Regions from separate parts of the Thioalkalivibrio sp. ALD1 genome, predicted to be linked through region 1. Evidence: predicted binding sites of a transcription regulator. Region 1 holds the regulator's gene; each other region holds the start of a gene.
The links. Region 1 encodes FliA, which starts transcription of late flagellar genes. Its sites were predicted from a motif close to GCTAAAGTTNNNNNNNNNNCNGCCGATA; they were not measured.

Region 1 (10,521 bases):
ACCAGCTTCGAGACGTTGCCGGTGGCGCCGTCGGGGCTGGACGCGGAGGCCCTGGCCTCTCTCCTGGCCTTTGGCAGCGCGATGTTCCAGGGCGCTGTTCTGGTCGCGATCCCGGCGGTTGCCTCGCTGTTGCTGGTCAACCTCTCGATGGGCGTGATCACGCGTGCCTCGCCGCAGCTGAACATCTTCGCGGTGGGTTTCCCGATGATGATCCTGATGGGCTTCATCCTGCTGCTGCTGACCATGCCCGGTCTGCCGGAGCGGCTCGGGGATCTGATGTTCGACGGTTTTGGCCTGATGCAAGCGATGCTGGGGTTCTAGAATGGCCGAGAACGAGAACGGACAAGAGAAAACCGAACAGCCGACTCCGAAACGCCTGCGCGAGGCGAAGGAGAAGGGTCAGGTCCCGCGTTCGCGGGAGCTGTCGACGTTCCTGGTGCTGATGGCGGCCGGTGGTTTCATGACGTTTTTCGGCCCGACGCTGGGCGGCCAGCTGGCCGAGCAGACGGCCGGGCGTTTCGATATAGAGCGCGAACTGGCCTACGACAGCTCGCTGTTACTGCCCTACCTGTCCGAGCAGATGTTTGCCACCTTGCGCACGCTGCTACCACTGTTTGGTGTGTTGATGGTGGCAGCCGTACTCGCGCCCTTCCTGATCGGCGGGGCAAACTTCTCGTGGCAGGCAGCCAAGCCAAAGGCCTCCAAGCTCAACCCGCTCAAGGGTCTCAAACGCATCTTCTCCTGGCAGGGCCTGATGGAGTTTGGCAAGACCTTTGCCAAGTTCGTGCTGGTGGCCGGCGTGGCCATATCGGTGCTGTGGACGTTCTCGGACCGACTCCTGATGCTGGGCTACGAGCCCCTGGAGCAGGCGATCGCCCACGCCGCGCAACTGGCGCTGGGCACCTTCGTGGCGGTCTCGGCCGCGCTGATCCTGGTCGCCGCGATCGATGCACCGTTCCAGATGTGGAATCACCAGAAACAGCTGCGCATGACGCGCCAGGAACTGAAGGACGAATACAAGGAGACCGACGGTAAACCCGAGGTCAAGCAGAAAATCCGTCAGTTGCAGCAGGAAATGGCTCAGCGTCGGATGATGGAGGAGGTGCCGAAGGCGGATGTGGTGATCACCAACCCGACCCGTTTCGCGGTGGCGATCGTGTACGAGGCCTCGCGAATGGCGGCCCCGAAGCTGGTGGCCAAGGGCGTAGACGAGGTTGCTGCCTCGATCCGGGCGGTCGCGGACGAACACAAGATCATTCGCGTCGAGGCACCCCGTGTGGCCCGAGCGATCTATTTCACCACGGACCTGAACCAGGAGATCCCGAACGGGCTGTTCGTCGCCGTCGCGCGCATCCTCGCCTACGTCTATCAGTTGAAGCGCTCGGATGCGGACGTCGCCATGCCGGATGATCTGCCGGTGCCGGATGACTATCTCGATCCGCAGCGGCAGCGCGGCCGTCGGAGGAACCGCTAATGGCCTTCTTCGACCGCTTGGGGACTGTCGGCAAATGGGGCCTGGGGGCGCCGATCCTGCTGATCGCGATGCTCTCGATGATGGTGCTGCCGCTGCCGCCCATCGCCCTGGATGTCCTGTTCACCTTCAACATCGCGCTGTCGCTGGTCGTGATCATGGTCGCGGTGTACACGCCACGGCCGCTGGAGTTCGCGGTGTTTCCCACGGTGCTGCTGGTCGCCACGTTGCTGCGTCTGGCGCTGAACGTGGCCTCCACGCGCGTCATCCTGCTGGAGGGCCACACCGGTACCGATGCAGCCGGTCAGGTGATCCAGGCCTTCGGCGATTTCGTCGTGGGCGGCAACTACACCGTGGGCCTGGTGGTGTTCGCGATCCTGATCATCATCAACTTCGTGGTGGTGACCAAGGGCGCGGGGCGCGTTTCCGAGGTCAGCGCCCGGTTCACCCTGGATTCCATGCCGGGCAAGCAGATGGCGATCGATGCCGATCTGAATGCCGGAATTCTGACTCAGGAAGAGGCGCGCAAACGCCGCGAGGACATTGCCAGCGAAGCCGACTTCTACGGCTCGATGGACGGTGCCTCGAAGTTTGTGCGCGGGGACGCCATCGCCGGGATCCTGATCCTGTTCGTCAATATCATCGGCGGCCTGACTATCGGTACGCTGCAGCACGGCATGTCGATGGGCGATGCCGCGACCAATTACGTGCTGCTGACGATCGGCGATGGACTGGTCGCGCAGATCCCGTCGCTGGTGCTGTCGTCGGCCACGGCCATCATCGTGACCCGCGTCTCCAGCACGCAGGACATGGGGCAACAGGTGTTCGGCCAGATGTTCTCCAACCCGCGCGTGCTGTACGTAGCCGGCGGCGTGATCGCTGTGCTGGGGTTGGTGCCGGGCATGCCCAATGCCGTGTTCCTGGGCCTGGCCTCGCTGGCCATCGGCTCGGCCTATCTGATGCAGCGGCGCGAGCGCGAACAGGCGTTGGAGGTGGAACGCGTGCCGGACGAGCCAGCCGAAACCAGCCCGGAAAACCGCGACCTGACCTGGGACGACGTCCCGCCGATTGATCTGGTTTCCCTGGAGGTGGGCTATCGGCTGATCCCGCTCGTGGATCGTAGTCAGGACGGTCAGCTGATGGGGCGGATCAAGGGCGTTCGCCGCAAGCTTTCCCAGGAGCTCGGTTTCCTGCTGCAGCCGGTCCATATCCGCGACAACCTGGAGCTCACTCCGAATGCGTACCGGATCTCCCTGCTGGGTGTCACTGTGGCGGAGGCCGAGGTCTTCCCGGATCGCGAGCTGGCGATCAACCCGGGCGAGGTGTTCGGCACTGTGCCGGGCACGCCGACCAAGGATCCGACCTTCAATCTCGACGCCCTGTGGATCGATCCGGCAGACCGCGACCAGGCGCAGGGCGCCGGCTACACCGTGGTGGACTGCGCCACCGTGATCGCCACGCATCTGTCCCAGGTGTTCCGCGAGAACGCGCATCGCCTGATTGGTCACGAAGAGGCGCAGCATCTGCTGGATCAGCTCGCGCGGCATTCGCCGAAACTGGTCGAGAACCTGGTGCCGAAGACGCTCTCGCTGTCGGTAATCCTGAAGGTTCTGCAGAACCTGCTGGCCGAGCAGGTATCGATCCGCGATCTGCGCACAATCGCCGAAACCCTGGCAGAGGAGGGAGTCAAGAGTCAGGATCCCGGCACTTTGACCGCGGCGGTCAGGGTGGCCCTGTCACGCTCGATCGTGCAGGACCTTGTGGGACCGGACGACGAGCTGCCTTTGATCGCGTTGGATCCATCGTTGGAACAGCTTTTGCATAAGTCTCTGCAGGGCAGTAACGGCGAGACGGTGGGACTGGAGCCGGGTCTGGCGGAGCGCCTGCAGCGTTCGGTCTCCGAGGCGGCACAGCGTCAGGAAGCCAGTGGCCAGCCGGCCATCCTGGTGGTGGCCCCGGAGATCCGTTCCTGGATTGCCGGATGGCTGCGGGGCGCCGTGCGCAATCTGGCAGTACTGGCCTTCACCGAGATCCCCGACAACCGGCGGATCCGTGTGGTGGCCACGGTCGGACAGGAAGATTCGGCCCGGCAGGCAGCACCTGCGAGCGCCTGAGGCAAACAGTAGCGAGCGGCTCCGCCAGGGCAAAACGGGAGAACAGCGATGAATGTGAGACGGTACCGGGCACGCGACATGCGCGACGCGATGCGGCAGGTGCGCGAACAGCAGGGCGACGAGGCGGTTATCCTGTCGAGCCGGCGTGTGGATGGCTGGCTGGAGGTGGTCGCGGCGCTGGAAGATGGCGACGCAGGAGTCTCCGAACGCGAGCAGCAGGCCGCCGTGAATGCAGTCCATGCCCCGCGAGAGGCGCCGGCATCGGGGTCGCGTGCCCCGGCTGCTTCGGCCTGGCCGGCCGATCCGGAACTGGTCGCGATGCGCCAGGAGCTGCGAGACCTGCGCAGTCTTCTGACGCGTCAGCACAGCGACAATGAGGCCGCACAATGGGCGGCGCGGCATCCGCTTGCGGCGGAATGCAAGGCGCGCCTGATGGACCGGGGCTTCAGCGAATCACTGGCGCGCAGCCTCGCCGGGAGCATCCTCGACGACAGCACCGTGGAACAGGCGTGGGAGCGCCTGCGCGCCAGGCTCTCGGGGGCGATTGCCACCCGCCACCCGGATATCCTGGACGAGGGGGGTGTGCTGGCACTGGTGGGTCCTACGGGAGTGGGCAAGACCACCACACTCGCGCGCATCGCCCTGCGGCAAATCCGCCGCATGGGCGCGGATTCGGTTACGCTGGTCACACTGGATTCACAGCGTATTGGGGCGACCCGTCAATTGCAGGCCTTTGCGACTATGGCAGGGGTGTCGCTGCGGGTGTTGCAGGGCGTGCGCGAGTTGCGGGACATGACCGCGCGTTTGGATGATGGACATCTGGTCCTGGTCGACACCGCGGGTCAGGCGCCCTCGACGGTGGGAGACGAGTCGCTGTTCGCCGGCTGGCCGGGTCGCGTGCGTTGCGAGAGCTGGCTGGTCGTCTCCGCGACGACCCAGGCCGCGGCGCTGCGTCGGGTGCTGGATGCTTTTCGCAAGACGGAGCCGACGGCGCTCGTACTGACTAAACTGGATGAAGCCGAACAGTTGGGGGAGACGTTGTCGGTATTGCTCGATCAGCATCTGGGACTCACCTTTGTCAGTGATGGCCAGCGGATCGCGGAAGACTTCCATCGGGTCGAGACGGGTGATCTGACTCGGCGGGCGCTCGGCGAAGAGCGTCGGCCCGCGCGCGGAATGTCACGCGATGAACGATGGACCGACGAAACCCTTGCGGACTTCACCAGCGCGCCTCGCAGCGAGGCGGCAAGGCGCACCAGCCGGGATGCGGGTGTCCTGGAAATGATCCATCCGGTGGGAAAGGGACGTTATGCCACGCACTAATTCGCCGCTGAAGGTCATCGCGGTCGCCTCCGGCAAGGGCGGGGTTGGCAAGACCAACGTTTCGGTCAACCTGTCCGTCGCGCTCGCACGGCTGGGGCGCGAGGTGATGCTGTTCGATGCCGATCTGGGGCTGGCAAATGCCGACGTCTTGCTCGGACTGCGGCCCGAGCGAACCCTGCACGATCTGGTGACCGCACAAGTCGAGGATCTGCAGGACATCCTGATCGACGGTCCCGAGGGGATCAAGGTCATCCCCTCGGCCTCGGGGATTGCTTCGATGGCCAACCTTTCCGAAGTCGAGCACAACGGGTTGATCCACGCGTTCAGTGCCTATTCCAAACCGCTGGATGTACTCGTGGTCGACACCGCGGCCGGATTGCAGGAATCGGTCACGACCTTTTGCCGCGCGGTCCAGGAGACCCTGGTGGTGGTCTGTGACGAGCCTGCCTCGATTACCGATGCGTACGCCCTGATCAAAGTGCTGCACCGAGATCATGGCATTCGGCGCTTCCGTCTGGTTACGAACATGGTGCAGGATCGCGCTGGTGCCGAGCGATTGCTGCAGAAACTTGCAACCGTTTGTGGCAACTATCTGCCGGAAGTCATCCTGGACTTGGCCGGGTACATCCCGATGGACGAGAATCTGCGCAAGGCCGTGCAGAAGCGGGCACCAGTCGTGCAGCAGTATCCCGGTAGCCCCGCGGCCAAGGCCTTCACCGAACTCGCGCGCACCGTCGATCGCTGGCCCGTGGCGCGGGGCGTTGATGGCGGCGTCGGGTTTTTCGTCGAGCGAATGCTGCAGAGTGCATGATGTCGTCGCGTAATCGCCTCCCCGGATACGAGAGCGTGGCCGCAACCGGCCACGAGCAGCGCGTCGCGGAGCACATCGAGCTGGTGCATCGCATCGCACATCATCTGATGGCGCGACTGCCGGCTTCGGTGCAGGTGGACGATCTGATCCAGGCGGGGATGATCGGGTTGCTGGAGGCTGCACGGCAGTTCGAGGGCGGGCAGGGCGCAACCTTTGCCACCTATGCCGGTATTCGCATCCGCGGCGCGATGATCGACGAGTTGCGGCGCTGCGACTGGACGCCACGCTCCGTTCACCGGAACAGTCGCAAGATCGCCGAGGCCATTCAGGCGGTCGAGGCCCGGGAGGGACGCGCGGCCCGCGGTAGCGAGGTCGCCGAGGTCCTCGAGGTGCCGATCGACGAGTACTACGCAATGCTGCAGGACCATGCGGGCGCACACTTGTTTGCACTGGATGATCTGGGCGGCACCGATGGCGATGCCGACCGGGTGGTTGAAGGGCAGGAGGCCTCGCCCGCGAGAGCGATGGAGGTGGGGGCTTTCCGCGAGGAGTTGGCCGCTGCGTTGGGGGATCTGCCCGAACGCGAGCGCCTGGTGCTCTCGCTTTATTACATTGAGGAGCTCAACTTGCGCGAGATTGGCGCGGTTCTGGGTGTGACGGAGTCGCGCGTCAGCCAGATTCGCAGTCAGGCCGTGATCCGGCTGCGCGCTCGCATGGGATCCTGGCTCGAAGACGGTGAGGCTTTGCAGTTATTCTGACAGCCACGCCATTGGTACCCACAAAAATTTATCCCGGAGTGACCTGTGGACAAGGGAATGAAAATTCTCATCGTGGATGACTTCTCCACGATGCGGCGGATCATCAAGAACCTGTTGCGTGATCTCGGCTTCAACAATACGCAAGAGGCCGACGATGGCAGCACGGCACTGCCGATGCTCCAGAACGGTGACTTCGATTTTCTGATTACCGACTGGAACATGCCCAATATGCCGGGCATCGATCTGTTGCGGGCGGTGCGTGCGGACGACAAGCTGAAGACGATGCCGGTGCTGATGGTGACGGCGGAGGCCAAGCGTGATCAGATTGTCGAGGCGGCCGAGGCGGGTGTGAACGGCTACGTGGTGAAACCATTTACCGCGGAAACCCTCAGGGAAAAGATCGACAAAATATTCGAACGCATTGAATCCCAAGGGTAATTGGGGTCTTGAATGCGGTACCCGCGGTCCGCGCAACGCCGTGGCCAAGGGGTAGATCCCGGTCAGCACGCCCGGGGTAGGGAGCGAGCAAGGGGCTTTGGATGACCAAACAAGAAAAATCGGTGGAGGAGCAGCAGCTTGCACGCGCACGCGAGCTTGTCCAGGTTCTGGAAGCAGGCGATGACGTTGCCGCCCGGGGGCTGATTCAGGATCTGGCGCGGCCATACGATCGCGAGCTGTTTGACGAGCTGGGCAAGCTGACCCGTGATCTCCACGAGGCCCTGCAAAGCTTCCGCGGTGATTCGCGACTGGTCGAGCTGACCCAGGCCGAGATCCCGGATGCGCGTGAACGCCTGAATTATGTGGTCACGATGACGGAAAAGGCCGCTCACGAGACGTTGACCGCTATCGAGACGAGCCTCCCGATCGCCGAGTCTTTCAGCCAGCAGGCGGGTGTGCTGACGGCCAAGTGGACGCGCTTTCGCAATCGCCAGCTCTCGGTGGACGAGTTCCGCGAGTTCGCCCGCGATCTCGATGAGTTCTTCGCCCAGGCGAACAACGACACCGAGGAACTGCGGCGCCTGTTGTCCGAGGTGCTGATGGCACAGAGCTACCAGGACATTACCGGTCAGGTGATTCGTCGGGTGATTCAGCTGGTGACGGATCTCGAGGAGAATCTGGTTTCGTTGATCCGGCTGTCGAGCGGGCGCATGGAGACGGTGGAGGCCGCCGAGAAGAAGATGGGGGGCGACCCGGAGCAGCGTGAAGCGGACCGGCGTGGACATGGCCCGGCAGTGCCGAAGACTCAAGATTCCGGCCAAGATGTCGTTCAAGGACAAGACGAGGTGGACGATCTGTTGTCCAGTCTGGGCTTCTAGGGGATGCCGATTCGATAATCGGCATCGCTTTCCCTGGACCCATCCCTTAAACGGCAAGCCTCACCGGAATGGAGAGACCGAATGGCCATCGACCCCAACGACGAAATCCTTCAGGACTTCCTGATTGAGGCCGGGGAACTGCTCGAAGGGCTCAACGAGCAGCTGATTGATCTGGAGCAGCATCCCGATGACCGGGATCTGCTCAACGCAGTATTTCGCAGCTTCCACACGATCAAGGGCGGCGCGGGCTTTCTCAGCCTGGATGCGCTGGTGACGGTCTGTCATCACGCGGAAGACGTCTTCAACCTGCTGCGCAATGGCGAGCGGCGTGTCGATAGCCACTTGATGGATACTATGCTTCGGGTGCTCGACACGCTGAACGTAATGTTCGGCGACCTGCGTTCCGGGGTGGAGCCTACTCCGGCCGAGGCGGATCTGGTCGAAGACCTGCGGAAGATGGCCAACAACGAGGACGTGGCTGGTGACTCCGAATCCGAGGCAGCCCCGACCGCAGATGTACCCCCTGAGCCTGAGCCGGCGCCCCCCGCCGAGGTGGAAGCCACCTCCACGGCCGCAGGTGACGATGCAGGCGATGATTCGGGGCTGGTGGGCGCGGATGACGAAATCACCGATGACGAGTTCGAAGCCCTGCTCGATACGCTGCATGGCGATGGTACCCCGCAGGCGGTCGAAGCGGCGAGCGGCTCCGGGGAGTCGACTGGCGCGGAATCCGGTGAGGGTGGGGCCACCGATGGTGGCGGAGACCTGATCTCGGACGACGAGTTCGAGAACTTGCTGGACGAACTGCAGGCGCGTGGGAATGGACCCCCCGCCAGTGCGTCGCCGGCATCTTCACCTGCAAAAGCCAGCGATGCCGAAGCCCCCGAAGAGTCGAGCGCGAAGCCCGAACCTGCCGACGATCCCAAACCGTCTTCAGCGCCGGAACCCGCCAAGGAGCCGGCCAAGCCGGCGGCTGCGGGCGGCTCCCGACAGGCTTCTCAGGGTGAGACCTCGGTGCGCGTGAATACCGAGCGACTGGACGAGATCATGAATCTGGTCGGCGAACTGGTGCTGGTCCGCAACCGCCTGAGCATGTTGCGCAGCCAGCATGTGGACGACGAGCTGGGCAAGGCCATCAGCTCGCTGGCGTTGGTGACCTCGGATCTTCAGACGTCGGTGATGAAGACCCGCATGCAGCCGGTCAACAAGGTCTTCAATCGTTTTCCGCGCGTGATCCGGGACTTGTCGCGCAGCCTCGGCAAGGAGATCGAACTGGAGATCTTTGGCGAGGACACCGACCTCGACAAGAATCTGGTGGAGGCTTTGTCGGATCCGCTGGTCCACCTGGTGCGCAACGCGGTGGACCACGGCATCGAAACCCCCGAAGTGCGCGAAAAGGCGGGCAAGCCGCGCAAGGGTACGGTCGTACTGGGTGCCGCACAGGAAGGCGATCACATCGCGCTGCTGATCAAGGACGACGGCGGCGGCATGGACCCGCAGGCCCTTCGGCGCAAGGTGGTAGAGAAGGGCCTGATGGAGCCGGTCATGGCAGAGCGAATGACCGATCGCGAGGCCTTCAACGTGATCTTCATGGCCGGTTTTTCCACCAAGACCGAGATCTCGGATGTTTCCGGGCGCGGGGTGGGGATGGACGTCGTCAAGACCAAGATCTCGCAGCTCAATGGCACCATCGAGATCGATTCGGAGATTGGCGTCGGGACCACGCTGCGGGTCAAGCTGCCACTGACTCTGGCGATTCTCCCTGCATTGATGGTCATCCTCGACGGGCGGCGATTCGCGATCCCGCTGGCGTCCGTCTCGGAGATCCTGGACCTGGATCTGACCAAGACCCATTACGTGGACGATCAGGAAGTCATTGTAGTGAGAAATCAAGCGCTTCCAATTCATTATCTCAAGCGTTGGTTGAAGCCCGGATTTATCCCCGAAGCGAAACCGGAATCGCATGTGGTCGTGGTGCATACCGCAGACCGCAAGGTGGGGCTGGTGGTCGATGATCTGGTGGGACAGGAAGAGGTGGTCATCAAGCCACTGGGGCAGAATCTGCAGGGCGTCAAGGGTTTGGCGGGTGCCACGATCACGGGTGACGGTGGGATCGCGCTGATCCTGGATGTCGCCGATCTGGTGGGCCTGCTGACGCACAAGCTCCCGTCGGCGGGCCGCACCCGGCGTCCCGCACAAACGGTCGAGGGCTAAGAATGCCAGTAAAGGTACTGGTGGTGGACGACTCCGGGTTCTTCCGCCGTCGCATCGCCGAGATTCTGGATTCCGACGCGGGTATTGAAGTCGTCGGCAGCGCGGAAAACGGCGAGGAGGCGATTCGCAAGGTCAAGGAACTGGATCCCGATGTCGTGACCATGGACATCGAGATGCCGGTAATGGATGGCATTACCGCTGTGCGCAGGATCATGGCGGAAAATCCCCGCCCGGTGTTGATGTTCTCGAGCCTGACGACCGAAGGTGCTCAGGCGACGCTGGATGCGCTGGAGGCCGGGGCGGTCGATTTTCTACCGAAGCGCTTCAGCGATATCGCGTCCGACGAAGACAGCGCCCGCATGTTGTTGCGCCGACGGGTGCGCAGCCTTTCGCGCAGCCGGGCCCGCTCGGCCAGCGAACCCGGAAGCGTGCGGCCGGCGGTGGAGGCTCGGCCGTCGGCGCGCCGCGAAGAGGCGGACCGCAAGGCCGCCGAGGTGCAGCGTCAGGCGCCGCC
Region 2 (10,521 bases), on a different contig from region 1:
CCGAAGATCGATATCAAGATCCACGACGCGATCGGCCGCGAATGGCAGTGCTCCACGGTACAGCTGGACTTCAACCTGCCCGAGCGCTTCGACATGGAGTATGTCGCCGAGGACAACGAGCGCCGGCGTCCGATCATGATCCATCGCGCGCTGCTGGGGTCGGTGGAGCGCTTCTTCGGTGTGCTGATCGAACACTACGCCGGGCACTTCCCGACCTGGCTGGCCCCGGTGCAGGCCGAGGTGCTGACCATCACCGAGCGCCAGGATGCCTACGCTGAAGAAGTGACGAAAGCGCTGCGCGACAAGGGTTTCCGCGTCGAGGCGGACTTGAGAAACGAGAAGATCGGCTTTAAGATTCGCGAGCACACGCTCAAGCGAGTGCCGTACCTGCTGGTGCTGGGCGACCGCGAAATGGAAAACGGCCAGGTCGCGGTCCGTACGCGCAGCGGCGAAGATCTCGGCTCGATGGGCCTGGAGGACTTCGCCACGCGGCTTCGGGAAGAAGTCGCGAACCGGCAACACTGACTTGAATTGGAGAAAAGGCTATTAGCGCAGCCAAGACCGTCCGCCTGAACGATCAGATCAACGTACCCAAGATTCGGTTGATCGATGCCGAAGGCGAAAACCGGGGCATTTTCGGTACCCCCGAGGCCCTGGAGCTGGCCCAGGAATCCGGACTCGACCTGGTCGAGATCTCGCCAAACGCCGATCCACCCGTATGCCGGATCATGGATTACGGCAAGTACAAATTCGAGCAGGCGAAGAAGGCGCAGGAAGCCAAGAAGAAGCAGAAACAGATTCAGATCAAGGAAGTGAAGTTTCGTCCCGGCACGGACGAGGGCGACTACAAGGTCAAGCTTCGCAACCTGCGCCGCTTCATCGAGGCCGGCGACAAGGGCAAGGTGACCATCCGCTTCCGCGGCCGTGAAATGCGCCATCAGGAACTGGGTGGCGAGTTGCTGGACAAGATCGAGCAGGACATGTCCGATATCGCGGTCGTCGAACAGCGGCCGAAGATGGAAGGACGCCAGATGATCATGGTGCTGACCGGCAAGAAGAAGTAGGCCGGTCAGACAACAAGGATCGCGCAGGTCTCCGCATACCTGCCGGTCCTCCCATAAACGGCCGGCCCGAATCGGGTACGGCCCAAAATGCCGGAGAAAGCAATGCCGAAGATCAAGACCAATCGGGGTGCGGCCAAGCGCTTCACCCGTACGGGGTCCGGGAAGTACAAGCGGTTCCAGTCGCACCGCAGCCACATCCTGACCAAGAAATCCACCAAGCGTAAGCGTCACCTGCGCAGTCCGGCCATGGTGCACGAGGCGGATGTCGCCGCCGTGCGCAAAATGCTGCCGTACCGTTGATCTGACCGAGGAAGAAAGACATGCCACGAGTCAAGCGCGGTGTAACCGCTCACGCCCGTCACAAGAAGGTCCTCAAGCAGGCCAAGGGCTACTACGGCGCCCGGAAGAACGTCTTCCGCGTTGCCAACCAGGCCGTCATCAAGGCCGGCCAGTATGCCTACCGTGACCGTCGCCAGAAAAAGCGCCAGTTCCGGTCGCTGTGGATCGTCCGCATCAATGCGGCGGCCCGTCAGTTCGATCTCTCCTACAGCCGCCTGATGGCGGGTCTGAAGAAGGCCGAGATCGAGATCGACCGCAAGAGCCTGGCCGATCTGGCCGTGCACGACCTGACCGCCTTCGGCAAGATCGCGGAAAAGGCCAAGGCTGCACTGCCGGCCTGACGAGGTCCTGCAGGATTACCCGCCCGGCACTGCCTGGCGGGTCCCGGAAAGGGGAGGGTCGACGCCCTCCCTTTTTTGTTTCGGGAACAGGGAACACCGGGACGGCGGGCAACCGTCGTCCATCACTTTCGGGGAATGCACGTGGAGCAACTGCAACAGCTCGTCGCCGAGGCCCGCGACCGCATCGAGGCGGCCACTGACCTGAAGGCGCTGGATGATGTCCGGGTGCAGTACCTGGGCAAGAAGGGCTCGATTACCGCCCAGCTGAAGGAGCTCGGCAAGCTGCCGGCGGAGGAACGCCCGGCCGCCGGCCAGAAGGTCAACGAGGCCAAGACCGAGGTCGCCGGCCTGATCGAGGCCCGCAAGCAGGCCCTGGCCGACAGCGCCCTGGCCGAGCAGCTGGCCAGCGAGCAGGTGGACGTGACCCTGCCGGGGCGCCGCCTGCCCGAGGGCTCGCTGCACCCGATCACCCATACGCTGGAGCGCATCGAGGCGTTCTTCGCCGGGCTCGGGTTCCGTGTGGCCGAGGGGCCCGAAGTCGAGGACGACTTCCACAACTTCGAGGCGCTGAACATCCCCGAACATCACCCGGCGCGGGCGATGCACGACACGTTCTACTTCGACGCCCACCGCGTCCTGCGCACCCATACCTCGCCGGTGCAGATTCGGACCATGGAGCAACAGAAGCCGCCGCTGCGCGTGATCGCGCCGGGGCGGGTCTATCGCTGCGACTCGGATCTGACGCACAGCCCGATGTTTCACCAGGTGGAAGGGCTCTGTGTGGACGAGGACATCACCTTTGCGGATCTGCGCGGCGTGCTGAGCGCGTTCCTGCAGAGCTTCTTTGGCCGCGACGACTTGGCCACGCGCTTTCGTCCGTCGTACTTCCCGTTCACCGAGCCCTCGGCCGAAGTCGATATCCAGTGTGTTCACTGCGGCGGTGATGGCTGCCGGGTGTGCAGTCATACCGGCTGGCTGGAGGTGATGGGCTGCGGCATGGTGCACCCGAACGTGCTGGGCCATGTCGACATCGACCCGGAACAGTACACCGGCTTTGCCTTCGGCCTCGGGGTCGAGCGGATGGCGATGCTGCGCCATGGCGTGAATGACCTGCGCCTGTTCTTCGACAACGACATCCGATTCATTCGCCAATTCGGACGGACCGGCTAATGCGCATCAGTATTCAGTGGCTGCGGGACTGGCTGCAGATCGACGAGACCCCCGAGGAGCTGGGCCATCGCCTGACCATGGCGGGATTGGAGCTGGACGCGATCGAGGTGGCGGCACCCGCGTTCAGTGGTGTGCGCGTAGGCCGGGTGGCGAAGGTGGAGCCGCACCCGGATGCTGATCGCCTGCGTATCTGCCAGGTCGAGGCGGGAGAGGCCGAACCGCTGACCATCGTCTGCGGCGCACCCAATGTGCATGAAGGCATGGTAGCGCCGGTCGCGGTGGTCGGCGCGGTGCTGCCCGACAACTTCAGGATCAAGAAGTCCAAGCTGCGCGGTGTCGCCTCCGCGGGCATGCTGTGCTCGGCGCGTGAACTGGGGCTTGCGGAGGATGCCGAAGGCCTGCTCGCACTCCCCACGGACCTCGAGATCGGCGCCGACCTGCGCACGGCGCTGGGCCTGGATGACCACATCCTGGAAGTGGATCTGACGCCGAACCGGGCCGACTGTCTCGGGATGCGGGGGATTGCCCGCGAGTGTTCGGCGCTTCTCGACCGGCCGCTGAACGAGAACGTGGCCGAACAGACCGGGGCAGAGCTGGACGTCAGTGTTGCGGTCCGGGTCGAGGATACCGAGGCCTGCCCGCTGTACGCGGCGCGGGTGCTCGACGGCCTGGATGCGCGTGCGCCCACGCCGCTATGGATGACCGAGCGCCTGCGCCGGGCCGGTGTGCGGCCGCTCAGCGCGATCGTGGATGTCACCAACTACGTGATGCTGGAACTCGGGCAGCCCCTGCATGCCTTCGATGCGGGCCGTCTTGGGGGCACCATCGAGGTGCGCTGGGCGCGTTCCGGCGAGTCGCTGACCCTGCTGGGCGGGGATCAGACCGTCGAACTGGCCGAGCAGGACCTGGTGATCGCCTCGGCGACCGCTCCGGTGGCGCTGGCCGGGATCATGGGGGGCGCCGACAGCGCGGTAGGTGACGACACGACTCGGGTGGTACTCGAGTGTGCCCACTTTGCCCCGCTGGCACTGGCCGGGCGGGCGCGGGCTCATGGCCTGCATACCGATGCCTCGCATCGCTTTGAACGCGGCGTGGACCCGACGCTGGTCGAGCAGGCCATGGAGCGCGCCACGCGTTTGCTGCTGGAGATCTGTGGCGGGCAGTGCGGGCCGGTGGAGCGGGTCGGCGAGCCGCCGTCGTCTCATTTCGAACAGCCGATCCAGCTGCGCCGGCCGCGCATCGAGAGGCTCCTCGGTACGACGTTCGGGGATGCTGAAGTCGAGCGTATCCTGGGCGCGCTGGCTTGCCGGGTGGAGTCTGCGGAGGACGGGTGGCAGGTTTGGGCCCCGCGCGCGCGCTTCGATCTGGAGCGCGAGGAAGACTTGATCGAGGAACTGGCCCGGGTGCATGGCTATGACCGCCTGCCTCAGCGCCTGCCGTCCCCGGTGGCGCCAGCCGAGCGACCCCCAGCCCTGCGCGGGCTGCGCGAGCAACTGGCGAGCGAGGGCTTTCACGAGGTCATCAGCTTCAGTTTTATCGATGCCGAGGCCTCGCGGGCCTTTTATCCCACGGTGGAGCCCCTGGGCCTGGCCAACCCGATCTCCAGCGACCTGGCGGTGATGCGCCCCGGCCTGTGGCCCGGCCTGGTTGCCACGGCGGCCCATAATCAGGCGCGCCAGCAGCCGGACCTGCGGTTGTTCGAACATGGCCTGCGCTTTGTGCCGGATGCCTCCGGCCTGCGCCAGGAGCCGCGTCTCGCGGGCCTGCTGGGTGGGCGAGCGCATCCGGAGCACTGGGACGCCGCATCGCGCCGCGTCGATTTCTTTGATGCCAAGGGTGTGGTCGAGGCACTTTGTGCCTCCGTGGATGCGCCGCTGGGGTTTCGCGCGGAGAAACATCCTGCGCTCCACGACGGGCAGTCCGCGCGGATTCTGGCGGGTGACCGCCCCATTGGCTGGGTCGGGCGCCTGCACCCCGCGCTCTGCAAGCAGTTCGATGTAGAACCCGTTTACCTGTTCGACCTGGATGCCCGAGCGATCCTGCACGCCCCGGTCGCCCAGTTCACGCCGTTGTCGCCGTACCCCTCGATCCGTCGTGATCTGGCGCTGGTTGTAAAGGAGGCGGTCCCCGCAGGGGATGTGCTGAATGCAATCAGGGAACTGAACCTGGAATTGGTGCAGGGCGTGCGCATGTTTGATGTCTACCAGGGCAAGGGCTTGAATCCAGACGAGAAGAGTCTTGCTTTGGGCTTGATTTTGCGGGCTTTTGATCGCACCCTAGGCGAACAGGACGTAACAAACGTCACCGACAAGGTCGTCGAGCATCTGCACGCTCGCTTCCAGGCAACCCTGAGGCAGTGATTCCATGGCAGCAGTGACGAAGGCGGACCTTGCCGCCGCGCTGAACGAAGAACTGGGCCTGAACAAGCGTGAGGCCAAGGAATTCGTCGAGATGTTCTTCGAAGAGATGCGCCAGTCGCTGGAGGAGGGCGAGGGCGTGAAGCTCTCGGGCTTCGGTAATTTCATCCTCCGCGACAAGAACCAGCGGCCCGGTCGCAATCCGAAGACCGGCGAGGAAATCCCGGTCTCTGCACGTCGCGTGGTCACCTTCCGTCCGGGGCAGAAGCTGCGCGAGAGGGTCGAAAGCTATGCTGGAGGCGAGTAACCACCAGGAACTGCCCGCGATCCCGGGCAAGCGGTACTTCACCATTGGCGAAGTCGCCGAACTGTGCCAGGTAAAGCCCCATGTGCTGCGCTACTGGGAGCAGGAGTTTCCGATGCTCGAACCGGTCAAGCGGCGGGGCAATCGGCGCTACTACCAGCGCCAGGACGTGATCCTGATCCGCCAGATCCGGGCCCTGCTGTACGAAGAGGGCTATACGATCAACGGCGCCCGGCAGAAGCTCTCGGGCGACGAGGCCAAGGGCGATCGCCAGCAGGCGCGCCAGATCATCCAGGACACAATCTCGGAACTGGAATCGGTTCTACGCGTGCTACGGGCCTGATTCCCCGCGGACCGGGTTCTTTCGTGAGGGCGGGGAATCGGATATGATTCGCGGCTTCGGGGCGTAGCGCAGTCTGGTAGCGCATCTGCATGGGGTGCAGAGGGTCGCAGGTTCAAATCCTGCCGTCCCGACCAATATCAATCACTTGTAGAAAGTGTTTCAAGTGAATTAAAAAGGCCGCTTCAAGCGGCCTTTTTTCGTGTCCGGGGTATATCCGCGTGGGTTGAGCGGTCACTCCATCGAACGTCGTCGTGCCTCGCGCTGGTAGTAGAGCAGGGCGATGTTGATCTGGCGCTCCAGCCACTGGTTCATCCCGGTTATCTGGAACCCGGCATACACGTAGCCATCGCGTGGGCTGCGGCGGCGGTTGGCCAGTCGGAGATCGCCGCCCAGGCGCTCACTGACATCCGGCAAGAGCAGGTTCTCGAAACGCATTGGGCTTCCGATCTCGAGGTCGTCTACCCATTCCTGCGGTACCTCCACGCACATTCCCTGGACCGAGAGGTCGGCCAGATCGCCGATCCCGGGTTCGTCCCAGTCGCCGTACTGCAATTCCACGCCCGGGCGCTGACTGATGGGGATGTGCACGCGAAAGGTCTCGCGACGCTGGAGGTATTGCAGTGTTTCCGGGTAGGGGCAGACGTACAGGGCTCCAGCGTCCTCGCGTTCGGTGCGCGAGACGACGGCCGAAAAACGCACGGCAACGCCGCGCAGACTGGCGAACACCCGGATGCGGGTGCCTTCCTTTACATGACGATTGGCTTCGATGGGGGTGAGTTCGTCGAGGAAGAGTTCGCGTGTTTCGGAATCGAGGCGGACCAACGCGGAGTTGTACAGCGGACCATCGTCATCGAGCCGGACATTGACGAGGGTGAGCTTGTGGTCCAGATCCTTGAGGATGCCGGCGATCCGCTCCGGCCGGTCGACGGTATAGTCGGTCTCGTCCATGCGTGGCGTAGTTGTCGTTATTGGGCCAAGCCGCACGGTACTGTCCGGCGGCCCGGAATACTAGCCCCGCGTGCGGGTCGGAGAAGGGTGAAAGAGTGTCGCGCAGAGCGCGCGCGGGTCATGCGCGAGTGATGCGCCGACCAGTCCGGCTGCCGGACTGTGTGCGGCCGTAGGGGTCGTAGGTGGGGGCCGGGCCAGGCTCCTCGCCGCGCAGGATCTGAATCGAAAGCTCCACGCGGCGACGGTCACGATCGATCAGGCGGGCATTTCCCTGGTTGAGGGTGTTGCAGCGCTCCACCGAGCGGCGCAGGGCCTGCCAGTGATCCTCCAGCTCGGCGCCGCCCTCTAGGCGGTTGAACAGTCGTGCGATGCCCTCGGGCGTGTAGGTTTCGCCAGCGGTCTCGAGTGTCTCGCGTTGTCGGCGACTCTCGGTCTCCAGGTCCTGCAGGAGTGTCTGTTTCTGGGCGACGACGTCGTGCAGGTTGTCAGCTGCCCGCGATTCCACGGCCCGGGTCTCCTGCAGCAGGATCTCTTCCAGCTGATGGCTCAGGCGAATCGAGGCCTCCAGCGAGCGGAGGAAAGCGTGGCGTTGTTCGGGCGACATCGTCGGGGTTCTCTGTCAGTGGCTCTTAGCGCAACAGGCTTTCCAGCTCGATCATGCGATCGGCCAACTGCTCGTTGTCCACCGGGTACTGGCCATTGGAGATCGCTTCGCGCAGTTCGGCGACACGCGCCTCGTCGAACGGGGCGTTGTTGGCAGCCTCGGAGGCGGCGTTCATCGCCTGCGCCGCACCGGTCAGGGTAACGGAGTCATCCTGACGTACGGGTGCCGAGGCATTGCCTTTGGCACCTGCATCGGGCCGGGACGTCTCTTCGCGGCCCTTTACGCTCGAGGTATTGCCATCCGGGCGCAGGCCGGGTGAGTTCGGGCCTTTGATATCCATCATTCGATTTCCTGTTTTTGCAATTCTACTGCAGGGGTTAGCGGCAGCATCAGCTGAAACTGTAGTCCCTTGAGCCGTGAATATTCGAGTCGCTTCACAGTTTGTGGATGGTTGTGGGTCATCTCGCCATTCTACAGCGCGACGCGTACATGTCCGGACTCCAGTACCTCGCCTTCCACGACGCGCCCGGAAGAGGTGTTTTTGACCCGGACGCGATCGCCCAGGATGCCATTTTCCAGTGCCTCGCCCTGCATGCGGATCACCACCGAGCCATTTTCGGCCAGAATCGTGACACGTTGGCCGCGGCTGACCACCTCGCGTTGGGTGACGTGCTGCTGGCCCAGGATCTGGCCCGGTCGAATATTGCGCCGTGTTTGCAGCCCCACCAGCTCATTCTTGTTCTCGAAATAGCTTCCTGCATGGCGCGAAGTCTGAATTCGCTTGGTGCGCAGATCCCCTGGAAGGATCGTGTGCTGGCGCCGCAGGGTGCGGCTGGCGACCAGGACCTCCGCATAGCGCTCGACCGTGACCGGGACGAAGATCGACCAGCTCACCGGGGCCTCGCACTGAACCTGGACCGCCGTATTGCCATCGCGCCGTCCTCCGGGCGGGAACCGGGTCTCCAGTGCCTGGCTGCATCGGGCCAGGCGCAGGCGGTTGTCCAGCCGCCCGATCTGAATCTCTACCGCTTCGTCGCCCGGTGTAATGTTGAGCTCCTCCTGGATAAAACGCTCCGCCGCCAGACGGATGTTATCCACTGCCTCGATCTCGGCCTGTGCCGTCACGGAGACCACGGCCAGAATGAGACCCACTACGGCCGTGAGCCACCGGGAGCGAACGAAAGGTTGAGGTATGGGCTGATTCATGGTCTGGGTGCGTACCGGCTCGTCGGTCTTCAAGAGGCTTCTGGTCCTTGTGCAAGCAGAAAACATGCCAGAGGGTTGGGTCTGTCCTCTCAAGAGTGGCGACGGGCGGCCGTTATGGAGGCAAGAACGCATGCAATCGGCATGTAGCGGCGGTTTGTGGCATGACAGCGCCAGTCCCGGCGGTGCACACTGGGCCCGGTGGGTCGGTGTGGCCGGCCGCCGGGCGAGGGGGAGAACAGGACAATGAGTCAATTCATTGACGACGTGAATCAGCGTACTCAACTGGTGGGGCAGAACCGCATGGAACTGCTGCTGTTTCACCTGGGGAGTTCGCAGACCTTCGGGATCAACGTATTCAAGGTGCGCGAGGTCATCCCGTCTCCGCCGCTGCGGCAGATCCCGGGATCCCTGAGTGTTGTGCGCGGTGTGGCCACCCTGCGAGGCGGGACCGTCCCCATCATCGATCTGGCGCGCGCGATGGGGTTGCGTACCGCGGTGGGCGAGACGGACGACCACAAGGTGGTCGTGACCGAATTCAACCGATCGGTCCAGGGCTTCTGGGTGTCGGCCGTCGACCGCATCGTCAACGTGAACTGGGAAGATGTGAAATCGCCGCCACGCGGGACCGGACGTGAATCCTTCCTGGTGGCCGTCACCGAGATCGACAACAAGCTGGTCGAGATTATTGACGTCGAGCGGGTGCTGTCGATCGTCAATCCGTTGCCGTCACGTGTATCCGACGAGGTGCGTGCGGAGGCCGAGGAGGAGCGGGCCCGGCACGGTCAGCGAAAGATCGTGATCGTGGATGACTCGGTGGTTGCACGCAAGCAGATCGAGGGTGCGATCAAGGGGCTGGGTTGGGAGTACCTGGTGTTCAAGGATGGTCGCGAGGCGCTGGATTTCCTTGAGGAACAGGCGCAGGCCGGTACCGTCGACGAAGTGATCGAGATGGTGATATCGGATATCGAGATGCCGCGGATGGACGGCTATACCCTCACCGCCCGGATCCGTGCGAACGATCAGTTGAAAGATCTGCGGGTGTTGCTCCACTCATCGCTCAGTGGCGAGTTCAATACGGATATGGTCAAGCGCGCCGGGGCAGATGCGTTTCTGTCCAAGTTCAACCCCGACGAACTGGCCGAAGCCGTGCTTGACCAAACCCGCAGGGATTGAAGCCGGTGCCTGCGCGGTTGGCGTTAATCGACCGATTCGACCCCGGCGGCATGGGAGCGGTAACGGATTGCCGGGCACCTGGGCATCAGCGGCCATGGCGCGCCGCATCCATCGCCCGTCGGGAAGCTGTCGGCGTCCATGTGGTTGCACGTATACTGCACCCGTGCGGCACGGGGACGCGCTTGTTCCCCGGCCGGGTTTTCCGACACGCTGTCAAGGATTCGTCATCAACGTGCCCGTCTGCCCGTATCGTCGACTTTCAGGGATGACTTCGTGATCGATTCGCGCGACTACGAGGAGTTCTCGCGTTTCCTTTCCGAATGCTGTGGCCTGGTGCTGGGCGACAGCCGCCAGTACCTGGTGTCCAGTCGCCTTTCACGATTGCTGGACGAGTTCGGTTACAAGAGTGTCCCGGAGCTGTTGCATGCGATGCGTCAGGCGCCCAATCCGCGTCTGCGTACGCGTGTGATCGACGCGATGACCACGAATGAAACTTCCTGGTTTCGCGATGGGTTCCCCTTCGAGATTCTGCGTCATGTCCTGCTCCCGGAGCGCGCGGAGAAGGGTGCAGGGATCAAGGTCTGGTCGTCCGGTTGCTCCAGCGGACAGGAGGCCTACAGCATCTCCATGGTGGTATCCGAGTGGGAGGAGTCACGGCCCAGGCGCGTCGTG
Region 3 (10,521 bases), 140 kb from region 1:
GTCGCGGAAGTAGAACCGCGCCATCTTGAACTGGCGTTCGGTGCTGGGACGCGAGACCTCGAGGATCATGCAGCGACCGCCCGGCTTGAGTACACGGAAGTACTCGCCAAACAGCTCGTGCAGGTCGCGCACATGGCGCAGGCCGTACCCCATGTAAACGCGGTCGAACTGTTTGTCCGGCAGCGGCAATTGCTCGCCCAGACCCTCGATGAAGCGCGCCTTGATCGAGCGCCGGGCCACGTCAATCATGCCGCGGCTGGGATCGACACAGGTGATGTTCTCGTCACCGACCACCTTGCGCACTTCGCGCGCCACCGGGCCCGTGCCCGTCGCGACATCCAGGACATCCATACCGGGCTTCAGGCCAGACTGCTTCAGCGCGTAGCGGCGATACGCCTGGCCGGTGCCCAGAAAGCCCCAGCGCAGGATGCGGTCGTAATGTGGCGCCGTCCGGTCGAACAGGTCGTCGACAAACGCCCGCTTTTCCGACTCGTCGCCGTAATAGTCCTTCAGCACCGGATGCGGTTCATAGCCCGTATCACTCATCAAAGCCCCCCATTTTTTCGTGTGCTGCGTGCCGACCCCCGCGTGACTGTACACAGCGAGCGACCCCAAACGGCTACCCCTCGCGGTACAGCCCTTCGATCTCCACCAAAAGCTCGCTGCGGCAGATGTCGCCATGCAGGATCAGTACGTCTACGTCGTCGCCCAGACACTGGCGCAGATGACGCCACGCTCGCGCGCCGTCCGCGCGATGGCGCAGATAGACCTTCAGCATCGAGAGCTCGCCTGGATCGCGCAGGGCCACGGAGCCCTCCTCGGAGGCCGCCTCCAGCAGCACGCCAATGTTGCGCAGACTCTCGTCAATCTGTGCCTCGAGATCACCGGCATGCCGACTCTCGTGACCCACAATGCTTGCCGTGCCGGAGATGAACAGCTCCGCAGCCCCGCCCGCTTCCTGACTCATCCGTGCGCGCGCGAACGACGGGCTGCGCGGGCCGTACTGCCGCGGATAGCGAAATGCACTGACCTGACGCGGATTCTCGATGCGCAGCGTGGTCTCGCGCATGGCGATGAAATAGATCAGCATGCCGTCGACATGCGTGCCGATAGCCGTCGCTGCCGGCAAGTGCCGCTCGAAATCCGGCAGCGCCTCGAACACCCGAGCGCGCCCGGCACAAAAGCTGCGATAACGCTCTTGGCCGTGCAACTCCTGGTTGATCTCGGGGAAGTAGTTCCAGGCGCGCACCAGATGCCCAAAGCCTCGCTGCTGGCAGGCCTCGAGAATGGCGTGATAGGCGTGCTCGGTGATCGCCTCGGGATCCTCGTCGGCACCATGCGCCCTATACCAGCAGCCCACGAGCCGGTCGCCCGCTTGCGCCAGCATCAGGTCAGCAATCTGTTCGGTGCGTACGGCCCCCGCCGCATACCAGAGCTCGGGCGCCACCTCACTGCCTTCCGGGATCTCCAGCGGCTCGAGACCCAGGGCGATGTCGATACCATCGGGACGCAAAGTAGCGCCGGTAGCGCCCCCAAAACGCAGCGTCAGGATTGGCGCGGCATCCCGGCCTTCCTGTCGTCCGATCGCGAGCCCCGGAGGGCCAAGTTCAAGTTGAGGCATTCATGCGTCCATGCGGTTCGAGGCAGGCACAAAAGCAGGAGATTTTATCACCACGCCTATCCCTCGTCCCCTTCTTCCGACCGCTCCGGCGGACGCAGCTCCAGACCCGCGTCTTCCAGAAACTCGCGCAGACCTTCGGTATAGCGGGGCCCCGTGGCGCGGAACGCGTCGTTATGGCCACCGTCCATTTTCATCAAGCGCGCGCCGTCGCCACTCGCCTCCAGCAGGCGCTCGGAGTGCGCAAACGGCACGATCTCGTCATCGCGCGCATGCGCCAGTAGCAGTGGCGCCTCGATCGCCCCAACCCGCCCCAGCACGTCATATTCATGCCGGATCAGGGCGCGCACGGGCAGCCAGGGATAGATCTCCGCTCCCAGGTCGGCCGCCGAGGTGAATGCCGCCTCCAGGATCACCGCCGCAGGATTCTTCGTTTCCGCCAGCCGCGCCGCCACGGCGGCGCCCAGAGAGCGACCGAACAGCACGATTTCGTCGGGTTCGTACTCCAGGTGTTCGCGCAGCCAGTTCCAGGCCGCGCGGGCGTCCTGATGGGTCCCCTCCTCGTCCGGGCGACCCTGGCTCTGGCCGTACCCACGGTAGTCGATGATCAGCACGGCCAGCCCCAGATGGTGGAACTGCTCGAGTGACTCCAGGCGGTGCCCGATGTTGCCCGCATTGCCATGCAGGAACAGCAGGACGGGCGCATCGTCCGCCGGCCCCGGCAGATACCACCCGTGCAACTGGACACCGTCCTCGGTCTCCAGCGCCACATCCTCGTACTCCAGACCGATGTTCGAGGGATTACCGATTACATTGCTGCTCGGCATGTAGATCAGCCGGTCCTGTGTCAGATAGACCAGACCCACAATCAGGGCATATCCGACCAACAGAACGAGGACCAGCTTGATAAGGTTCAGCATGCCCTGATCGTGACCGGGCATCGGTGCGAAGGCAAGCCAAACCCGACACCCGTCACACAAGTTGCCGTCAATCGCGGCCTTGGCCCCAGGTAAGCCTGACGTACAATACGCATTCACCATGCGCCACTCGCTACTCACCAACACCGACCTGCAGGGCCTGGACCGCGACCAGCTGGTGGCGCACTTTGCAGGGCCCAACGGCGATTCGACGTCATCCGACGCACTGACAGACGCGCTGGCCATGGCGCTGGCTTCGGTGGACACCTCGAGTCTCGAAGCGCACCCCCTGGACGTTGCCGAGATCCTGCGCCAACTGAACGTGGATCGGCAGACGATCACCGCCGTCCTTCTGGTCAGCGCGTATCTCGCCCGACAGGTCAACGAACACTCCCTCAAGGAACGCTTTGGCGACTCCATCGCACGTTTGACGGTCAACGTGGCCACGCTGGTGAGCCGTCGTTTCGAGGCCCCGGCAGGGCGTCCGGAACAGGCCGAACGCCTGCGCCGCATGCTGATGGCGATGGTCGACGACGTGCGCGCGGTGCTGATCAAACTCGCCTATCGGGTGCAGCACCTGCGCCTGGCCGTCAAGGAGCCGGACGACGGCGCTCGCGTACTCGCACAGGAAACCCTTGACGTGATCGCCCCGCTGGCGAACCGTCTGGGCGTAGGTCAGCTGAAATGGGAGATGGAAGACCTCGCTCTGCGCATCCTCGAACCCGAGACCTACCGCGAGATCGCCAAGGGGCTGGAGGAAAACCGCACCGAGCGCGAGACCTATATCGAGCGCTTCGCCCATAGCCTGCGCGACCGGCTGGCCGAAGCCGGTATCCGGGCGCGGGTATTCGGACGGCCGAAGCACATCTACAGCATCTGGAAAAAGCTGCAGCGCAAGCAGACCTCGCTGGACGAGCTCTACGACCTGCGCGCCACCCGCGTAATCGTCGACGAGCTCGCCACCTGCTACACCGTACTCGGCATCGTGCACAACGACTGGCGCCACCTGCCCAGCGAGTTCGACGACTACATCGCCAACCCCAAGGACAACGGCTACCAGTCACTGCACACCGCCGTGGTCGGTCCCGAGGGCAAGGTCGTCGAGGTGCAGATCCGCACCCGCGAGATGGACGACTTCGCCGAGCTCGGGGTCGCCGCGCACTGGCGCTACAAGGAGGGCGGGCGCGAGGACCAGGCACTCAACCGGGCGATCAGCAGTCTACGGCAACTGCTGGAGGCCACCGACAACTCGGATCAGAACCTGCTCGACGAGATCCAGAGCGAGCCACTGCACCAGCGCGTATTCGTGCTCACGCCCCAGGGCGAGGTGATGGACCTGACCCAGGGCGCCACGCCACTGGATTTCGCCTACGCCGTGCACACCGAGGTCGGCCACCGCTGCCGGGGGGCCAAGGTGGACGGGCATATCGTACCGCTCACCTACAAGCTTAAGTCCGGCGAACGCGTCGAGGTGCTGACCACCCGTGAGGGCGCCCCCAGTCGCGACTGGCTCAATCCCAATCTCGGCTATCTGAACACCGCCCGCGCCCGCTCCAAGGTGCGCACCTGGTTCCGCCAGCAGCACCAGGACGAACACCTGGCCACCGGCAAGCACCTGCTCGACCGCGAATGCCAGCGCCTGGGCTGCGGCACCGACCTGGACCGCAGCGCCCTCGCCGAAGCCATGAAGTTTCAGACCTTCGACGAACTGCTGATCGCGCTGGGCGCTGGCGATATCACCACGAACCAGATTGCCGGGCGCATCTCCCAACAGCTGCGCGAGCAGCGCCAGGCAGAGAAAAGCCGTACCGAAGAAGCCGCCCCACCCCGGCCGGCCGAACCCCGCCGGGAAGGCCGCATCCAGGACGACGAGATCCGCATCCGCGGCGTCGGCGGACTGCTGACCACCCGCGCGCGCTGCTGCAACCCGCAAACGGGCGACTCGATCGTCGGCTTCATCACCCGCGGCGCCGGCGTCTCCGTCCACCGCAGCGACTGCGTCAACATCCTGCGCATGCCGGAGGAAAAGCGCGGCCGCCTGATTCCCGTATCCTGGGGCGACGAACCCGAACGCGAACCCATCACCCTCGAGCTCGAGGCCCACGACCGCGCCGGCCTGCTGGGCGAAGTCGGCAACGCCTTCTCCGCCAGCGGCATCAACCTGCTGCGCGTAAGCACCCGCACCGACCCCAACGACCGCAGCGTGCACATGGAACTCGAAGCCGAAATCACGGACCTCGGCGAACTCAGCACCCTGTTCGACCGCCTGCAATCCCTCGGCAGCGTCCAGTCCGTCCGCCGCATCCCCAGCCCTGGGGACGCTGCGAAGCCGTAGCCACCCCGGCTGTTTCGCGGCATCGGGCAGCGCGCTGCGCGATTACCACGCCAGCCTGTGCCTGCCTTGATTTCCCCACTTACTGCAGCAGGGCCAGGGCGTTCTGCGGGACCGCATTCGCCTGCGACAGCACCGAGGTACCGGCCTGCTGCAGGATCTGTGCCCGGGTCAGCTCGGCCGTCTCGGTCGCGAAGTCCGCATCGCGGATACGGGACCGGGATTCCTCCAGGTTCTCCGAGGTCTGCGTCAGGTTGGAGATCGTCGACTCGAAGCGGTTCTGGATCGCCCCGAAGTCACTACGGATGTCACTCACCGCGGTCAGCGCCGAGTCCACTCGCTCGATCACGTTGTTGGCGTTGGCGACCGTCAGCACATCCACGCCCGCCAGGCTGCCACCAGGCTCATTCTCCTCGCTGAAATTGAGCACGTTCAGCCCGACTGTCCCCCCAATGGTGATCTCCGAAGAGGAACGCACGTTCAACTGACCATCCTCGCCCACAAACGCTCGGGCCTCGCCGACCAGCGCGGCATTCATCGCGTCGATTAAATCCTGCTGGCTCGAATAGGTGCCGGCCGCCACCTCGACAGACTCGTTATCACCCGTCCGGATTGTAAAATCACCTTCGCCAACTTCGATGGTCTGGGCAGGGGTCAACGTCCCAGCGGCCTGGACCGTATTTGACTCAGTGCCCGTGTTATCGCTCATTTCAAAATCGGTGATTACGAAGTCGGTCGTATCGTTATTTTCGACGAGAAGGTTCGTACCGTCGTAAATAACCGTGATGTTGTTTTCGTCTATCGCGTTTGTGATTGCTGTCGCCACATCCCCGCCAGAGTCGCCCTCATTCCAGCTGAAGGTCACGTCAACGTCACCACTGCCAAAATCATAGGTGAACGAGCCACTGCCGCCGGTCGACAAATCCAGATTGTTAATCGGGCCGAGAGATGTCGTCGAATTGGAACCTGCAATCACTGACCTAGGCCCCACCGTGTTGGCATCTTCACCCGTGTCATCGGACAGGTTGACGTCAATGGCCAGGTCGCCGCCCGCATACGCCTCGGTCAGGCCGATCACCAGCTCGCCATCGACCACGGAGGCCTGGACGCCGTCCGGCAGACCGCCCCAGCCGTTGATCTCAGTTGCCAGACCCTCAAGATCGTCGACATCCCCGGCCGAGATCGTCAGCGTCTCGCCACCCATCTCGATGGTCCCGGTGACCCCGTCCCCCTCATCGAAGTCCAGATCCCCGAATCCACCAATCGTCAGTTCGGGGGTGCCTGCGGACAGCACCTCGCCAAAATCCGCGTCGCTGGTCGCCGTCGCCATCTTGCCGATATCGCCGAGACGGGTACTCGATTCGAGGTTCAGATCGATGGTCTCGCCCACATTGGCGCCCACCTGGAACTTGGCATCCCCAAAGCTGCCATCCAGGATCTTCTGGCCGTTGAACGAGGTCTGGTCCGCAATCCGGTCGATCTCCTGCAGACGCTGCTGCACCTCGCGGTTGATCGCCTCGCGGTCGGAGTCGGAGTTGGTCGCGTTCGCCGACTGCACGGCCAGCTCGCGAATACGCTGCAGGTTGTTCTGCACCTCCTGCAGGGCCCCTTCACCGGTCTGCGCCAGCGAAATGCCGTCGTTCGCGTTACGCACGGCCTGGTTCAGACCGCGAATCTGCGTGGTAAAGCGCTCGGAGATCGCCAGCCCGGCGGCGTCATCCTTGGCGCTGTTGATGCGCAGGCCCGAGGACAGTCGCTCAAGGCTCTGGGCAAGCGCGCCCTGCGAATTGCTCAGATTGCGCTGAGCATTCAGGGACATGATGTTGGTGTTGATGATCTGAGACATGGTCGCTCTCCTGTAAGAGTCTTGCGTCACCGCCTCGGCGGTTCTGGCGAACGGGCCAATCCCCGCTCTCAGGAGCCTTAACGACCTCCCCCTGAGAACCTTTAGCTCAGAACCACAATTTTTTTCATCCCCCCGGCAAATGCTTGCCACCCCCACCGCAGCGCCATCCCGATCCCGACTGCCGCACCCGAGTCGTCAACAAAGCGGACCCCAGTTCTTTGGTTGCCCCCTGTAGGAGGCCAGCCCTCTGGCCGATCGATGTTCAGCAGTGCCCCATCGGCCAGAGGGCTGGCCTCCTACAGGGCGGGCGCATCAGATCAGCCAGGTGGTGCCGATGCGGGTCTCGGGGGTGGCGCCGGGGATCAGGTCCATCAGCAGCCAGCCGAAGATGAGGGTGATGAAGGCGCCGCAGAAGACGGTGGCCACGAACAGACCGATGCGATTGCCGCGCTTCAGGCCGAGGATGCCGCACAGTGACCAATACAGCAGCCACAGGCTGTAGAAGATCAGCAGCAGGCCGATGGTGTTGCCCCAGGGCCAGGGAAAGGCGGCGGCCACCTTCCCCACCCAGGCGGGCAGCAAGCCGATGGTCACGGCCAGCATCGCCTGATCCGGATGGGAGTAGCCCTGGAATAGCTCGGTCAGGTAGTGCGCGGACCAGGCCAGGCCCAGCACCCCGATGCTCATCGCCAACACACTGTAGACGCCAAAGCCCCATGCGCCCGGCATTGCCCCCGGCGGCAACCCCGTCGGGATGATCTGGTACAGCCACTGGCTGACGATCACGCTGACCAGCAGCACCGGGAACGCCAGATGGAGAAAGGTCTGCCACCAGGGCGGGGCCGTTTCCAGTTCGGCCGCCTCGCGTACCGCGCGCAGTGGATTCGTCAGCGTACGCAGGACTAACCGGCCCGGGTTCAGGCGGGAGGGAAATGAGCTCATCCCGTCAGTATGTGGCAATCCCGTGACGCTTTTGTGACAACACCGGCCTCGCACCTCGCCTTGGCCGACCAGCGCCTAGCCCGCGAGTGCCAGCACCAGAATCACGAGCGTCAGGGTTTCCACCAGCTCCAGCGTCGCCCCGGCCGTATCGCCGGTGAACCCTCCCAGCCAGCGCCTCAGCACGCGCGTCGCGGCCCACAGCAGCAGGCCAAGGGCGAGCAAAGCCGGTATCACGCCCCAAAGGCCGGACAGCAGGCCCAGCACCAGCACCACGGTGGCCGAGGCGGCGACAACGCCGATGGCGGCGCCCCGTGGAAGGTGCTGCGCCATGTCCGCACCCAATCCCACGGGGTTCACGTAGGGGGTGGTTAGAAACAGAACCGGCGGAACCACGCGCCCCAGCAGCACCGCGAGCAGCAGCGCAATCCAGGCACCGGCCTCGACCACTGCCACCAGCGCCGTACCTTTCAGCAACAGGATCAGGACCAGCGCCGCGACCGCCATCGGGCCACAGGCCGGGTCTTTCATGATGGCCTGGGCCCGCTCCGGATGCCGCTGGCCGCCGACCCAGGCATCTACCGTGTCCGCCAGCCCGTCCAGGTGCAGCGCGCCGGTCAGCGCCACCCAGAACGTCAGCACCAGCGCCGCGACCAGCAACACCGGCGCTCCGGGAATCGCGGACAGCCCGATGCCCACCAGTACCAGCAGCAGCCCCAGGATCAGCCCCACCAGTGGATAGGCGAGAACCGAGCGACCGAGGTCCTCGGGTCGGGGATCCAGCGCAGGTGTCGGCACGCGCGTCAGGAACTGCAGAGCCAGCCAGAAGGGGGCAAACACGGAGTTCATTGCGCCTCTCCTTCCAATCTTACTGTAGGAGGCCAGCCCTCTGGCCGATTGGGAATATGCCAACGCCCCATCGGCCAGGGGGCTGGCCTCCTACATAGGTTCTGCCGGATCACGAGGGCATCCCTGCGCGCTGGCTTGGTTCGACTACGTGCAGCGAGGCCAACGGGACTTCGATCGACAATAGCTTCTCCAGCGGCCAGCCCTCCTGGTGGGCACGCAGCAGGCGGATCACTCCGGCGTGTGTGACGACGAGGACGCGATCGGCCGTCGCGACCACGCTTTGCTCCCAGCCGGCCAGCACCCGGTCGCGGAAGCTGCCGAGGTCTTCGCCGTTCGGTGGCGGGTAGCCGAACGGGTCCTCCCAGAACCGACCCAGCGCTTCGGCGTCCGTCTGCATTAGGGCCTCGGCCGTTTTCCCCTCCCAGTCACCGAAATGTAGTTCCTGCAGGCGGGGATCGCATTGAACCGGAATCCCGGCCGCGCGGGCAAAGCCTTCGGCCGGGAGTCGGCAGCGCTGCAGTGGCGAGCACACAACGCGATCCCACTCGCCGGAGGATTCGAACGCCGCGCGCATCGCCCGCTCACCTTCCGGGGTCAGCGGATCGTCGCAGCCGCGCCCGCGAAAGCCGGTGCCGGTCGTCTCGCCGTGGCGCAGCAGGCCGACCCGGGCTGCCGCATTCACGGGGTATCGCCCGATACGCCAGCCTCGGCGAAGGTGGCCATGCCGGAGTGCAGCTCACAGGCCAGGCGCAGCAGGGGCACGGCAGTGGCTGCCCCGCTGCCCTCGCCGAGGCGCATGCCCAGATCGAGCAGCGGCTCGGCCGCCAGTGCTTCCAGCAGCCGCTGGTGCCCCGGCTCCGCCGAACTGTGGGCATAGAAAAACCAGTCCGCTGTGCCCGGGCACAGCCGCTCGGCCACCAGCGCCGCCGAGGTGCTGATGAAACCATCGACCAGCACCGGCAGCCCGATCTGCGCCGCGGCGATGTAGGCACCGGCCAGCCCCGCGATCTCGAAGCCCCCAAGACAGCGCAGGCTGCCCAGTGCCTCGCCACGCACCCCTGCGTGGGTGCGCAGGGCCTGCTCGATCACTTCGGCCTTGTGGCGTACGCCATTCGCGTCCAGACCCGTGCCGGGCCCGGCCAGATCGACCGGCGGCAGATCCAGCAGTGAGCAGGCGAGTGCAGCGGCCGCCGTCGTGTTCCCGATGCCCATCTCGCCACCGATGAACAGTTGTGCCCCACCCCGTCGCGCACGCTCGGCACACTGGCGGCCGGCGTTCAGCGCGCGTTCCAGTTGCGCCGGTGTCATCGCGGGTTCCCGGGCCAGGTTGGCGGTGCCGGGGCCCAGGTTCAGCTGCTGTACACCGCTGACGGCCGGTGGCTGTGCCACGGTACCTAGATTGATCACCTCGATGGACGCGCCCAGGTGCCGCGCCAGCACCGAGATCGCCGCGCCGCCATTCGCGAAGTTCGCGACCATCTGCGCGGTCACCGCCTGCGGGAAACGCGAAATGCCCTCCGCCACCACACCGTGATCGCCCGCAAAAACCGCAACATGGACACGCTCGAGCGTAGGCTGGGCCGCACCCTGCATAGCGGCCAGGCGCTCGGCGATCGCCTCCAGCCGCCCGAGCGATCCCGGCGGCTTGGTCAGCTGGGCCTGCCGCTCGGCCGCCGCCTGGCGCGCATCGGCGCTCAGGGGTGCCGGCGGCACCTGCAGCCAGTCACAGTCTTCGGTCACTTGTTCCTCCGATATCGAAACCAACGCCCTACATCCATGCGTAGCATCCACAAGCCCCGTCATTGCTTCGTCGTTGCGCGCGTTGGTGCATTCATTCCAGCCGTTCGCCCTTGAGCACGTGCGGGAGGCCAGCAACGGTCAGCACGACACGGTCCATCGCCGGGGCCAGGCGCTGGTGCAGCCAGCCCGCCTCGTCGGCGAAGCGGCGGGACAGCGCGTCCATCGGGGTAATGCCCATGCCGGTCTCGTTAGACACAAACACCAGTGTGCCCGGCAGGCG

Region 2: F623_RS0112550 (chemotaxis protein) is a predicted target of FliA. The motif match lies at 8,764-8,791, and genes of this name have one in related genera.
Region 3: F623_RS13605 (flagellin) is a predicted target of FliA. The motif match lies at 6,792-6,819, and genes of this name have one in related genera.

What each region holds. Positions count from the first base shown of each region.
Region 1 covers NZ_KB906242.1:331,824-342,344, forward strand. The annotation lists gene fliR (flagellar biosynthetic protein FliR) at 1-321, shown strand, start outside; gene flhB (flagellar biosynthesis protein FlhB) at 323-1,474, shown strand; gene flhA (flagellar biosynthesis protein FlhA) at 1,474-3,585, shown strand; gene flhF (flagellar biosynthesis protein FlhF) at 3,664-4,908, shown strand; gene F623_RS0106220 (MinD/ParA family protein) at 4,895-5,719, shown strand; gene F623_RS0106225 (RNA polymerase sigma factor FliA) at 5,716-6,477, shown strand; gene cheY (chemotaxis response regulator CheY) at 6,535-6,915, shown strand; gene F623_RS0106235 (protein phosphatase CheZ) at 7,017-7,793, shown strand; gene F623_RS0106240 (chemotaxis protein CheA) at 7,875-10,007, shown strand; gene F623_RS0106245 (chemotaxis response regulator protein-glutamate methylesterase) at 10,010-10,521, shown strand, end outside.
Region 2 covers NZ_KB906250.1:517-11,037, reverse strand. The annotation lists gene thrS (threonine--tRNA ligase) at 1-525, shown strand, start outside; gene infC (translation initiation factor IF-3) at 531-1,064, shown strand; gene rpmI (50S ribosomal protein L35) at 1,167-1,364, shown strand; gene rplT (50S ribosomal protein L20) at 1,385-1,744, shown strand; gene pheS (phenylalanine--tRNA ligase subunit alpha) at 1,886-2,914, shown strand; gene pheT (phenylalanine--tRNA ligase subunit beta) at 2,914-5,274, shown strand; gene F623_RS0112585 (integration host factor subunit alpha) at 5,279-5,578, shown strand; gene F623_RS0112580 (MerR family transcriptional regulator) at 5,562-5,918, shown strand; tRNA gene F623_RS0112575 (tRNA-Pro) at 5,976-6,052, shown strand; gene F623_RS0112570 (flagellar brake protein) at 6,150-6,866, opposite strand; gene F623_RS0112565 (flagella synthesis protein FlgN) at 6,985-7,470, opposite strand; gene flgM (flagellar biosynthesis anti-sigma factor FlgM) at 7,496-7,810, opposite strand; gene flgA (flagellar basal body P-ring formation chaperone FlgA) at 7,942-8,676, opposite strand; gene F623_RS0112550 (chemotaxis protein) at 8,920-9,849, shown strand; gene F623_RS0112545 (protein-glutamate O-methyltransferase CheR) at 10,123-10,521, shown strand, end outside.
Region 3 covers NZ_KB906242.1:192,983-203,503, reverse strand. The annotation lists gene F623_RS0105585 (class I SAM-dependent methyltransferase) at 1-546, opposite strand, end outside; gene F623_RS0105580 (hypothetical protein) at 620-1,513, opposite strand; gene F623_RS0105575 (alpha/beta hydrolase) at 1,678-2,538, opposite strand; gene F623_RS0105570 (bifunctional (p)ppGpp synthetase/guanosine-3',5'-bis(diphosphate) 3'-pyrophosphohydrolase) at 2,657-4,870, shown strand; gene F623_RS13605 (flagellin) at 4,950-6,713, opposite strand; gene F623_RS0105560 (YIP1 family protein) at 7,026-7,655, opposite strand; gene cobS (adenosylcobinamide-GDP ribazoletransferase) at 7,731-8,501, opposite strand; gene F623_RS0105550 (histidine phosphatase family protein) at 8,611-9,183, opposite strand; gene cobT (nicotinate-nucleotide--dimethylbenzimidazole phosphoribosyltransferase) at 9,180-10,241, opposite strand; gene cobU (bifunctional adenosylcobinamide kinase/adenosylcobinamide-phosphate guanylyltransferase) at 10,333-10,521, opposite strand, start outside.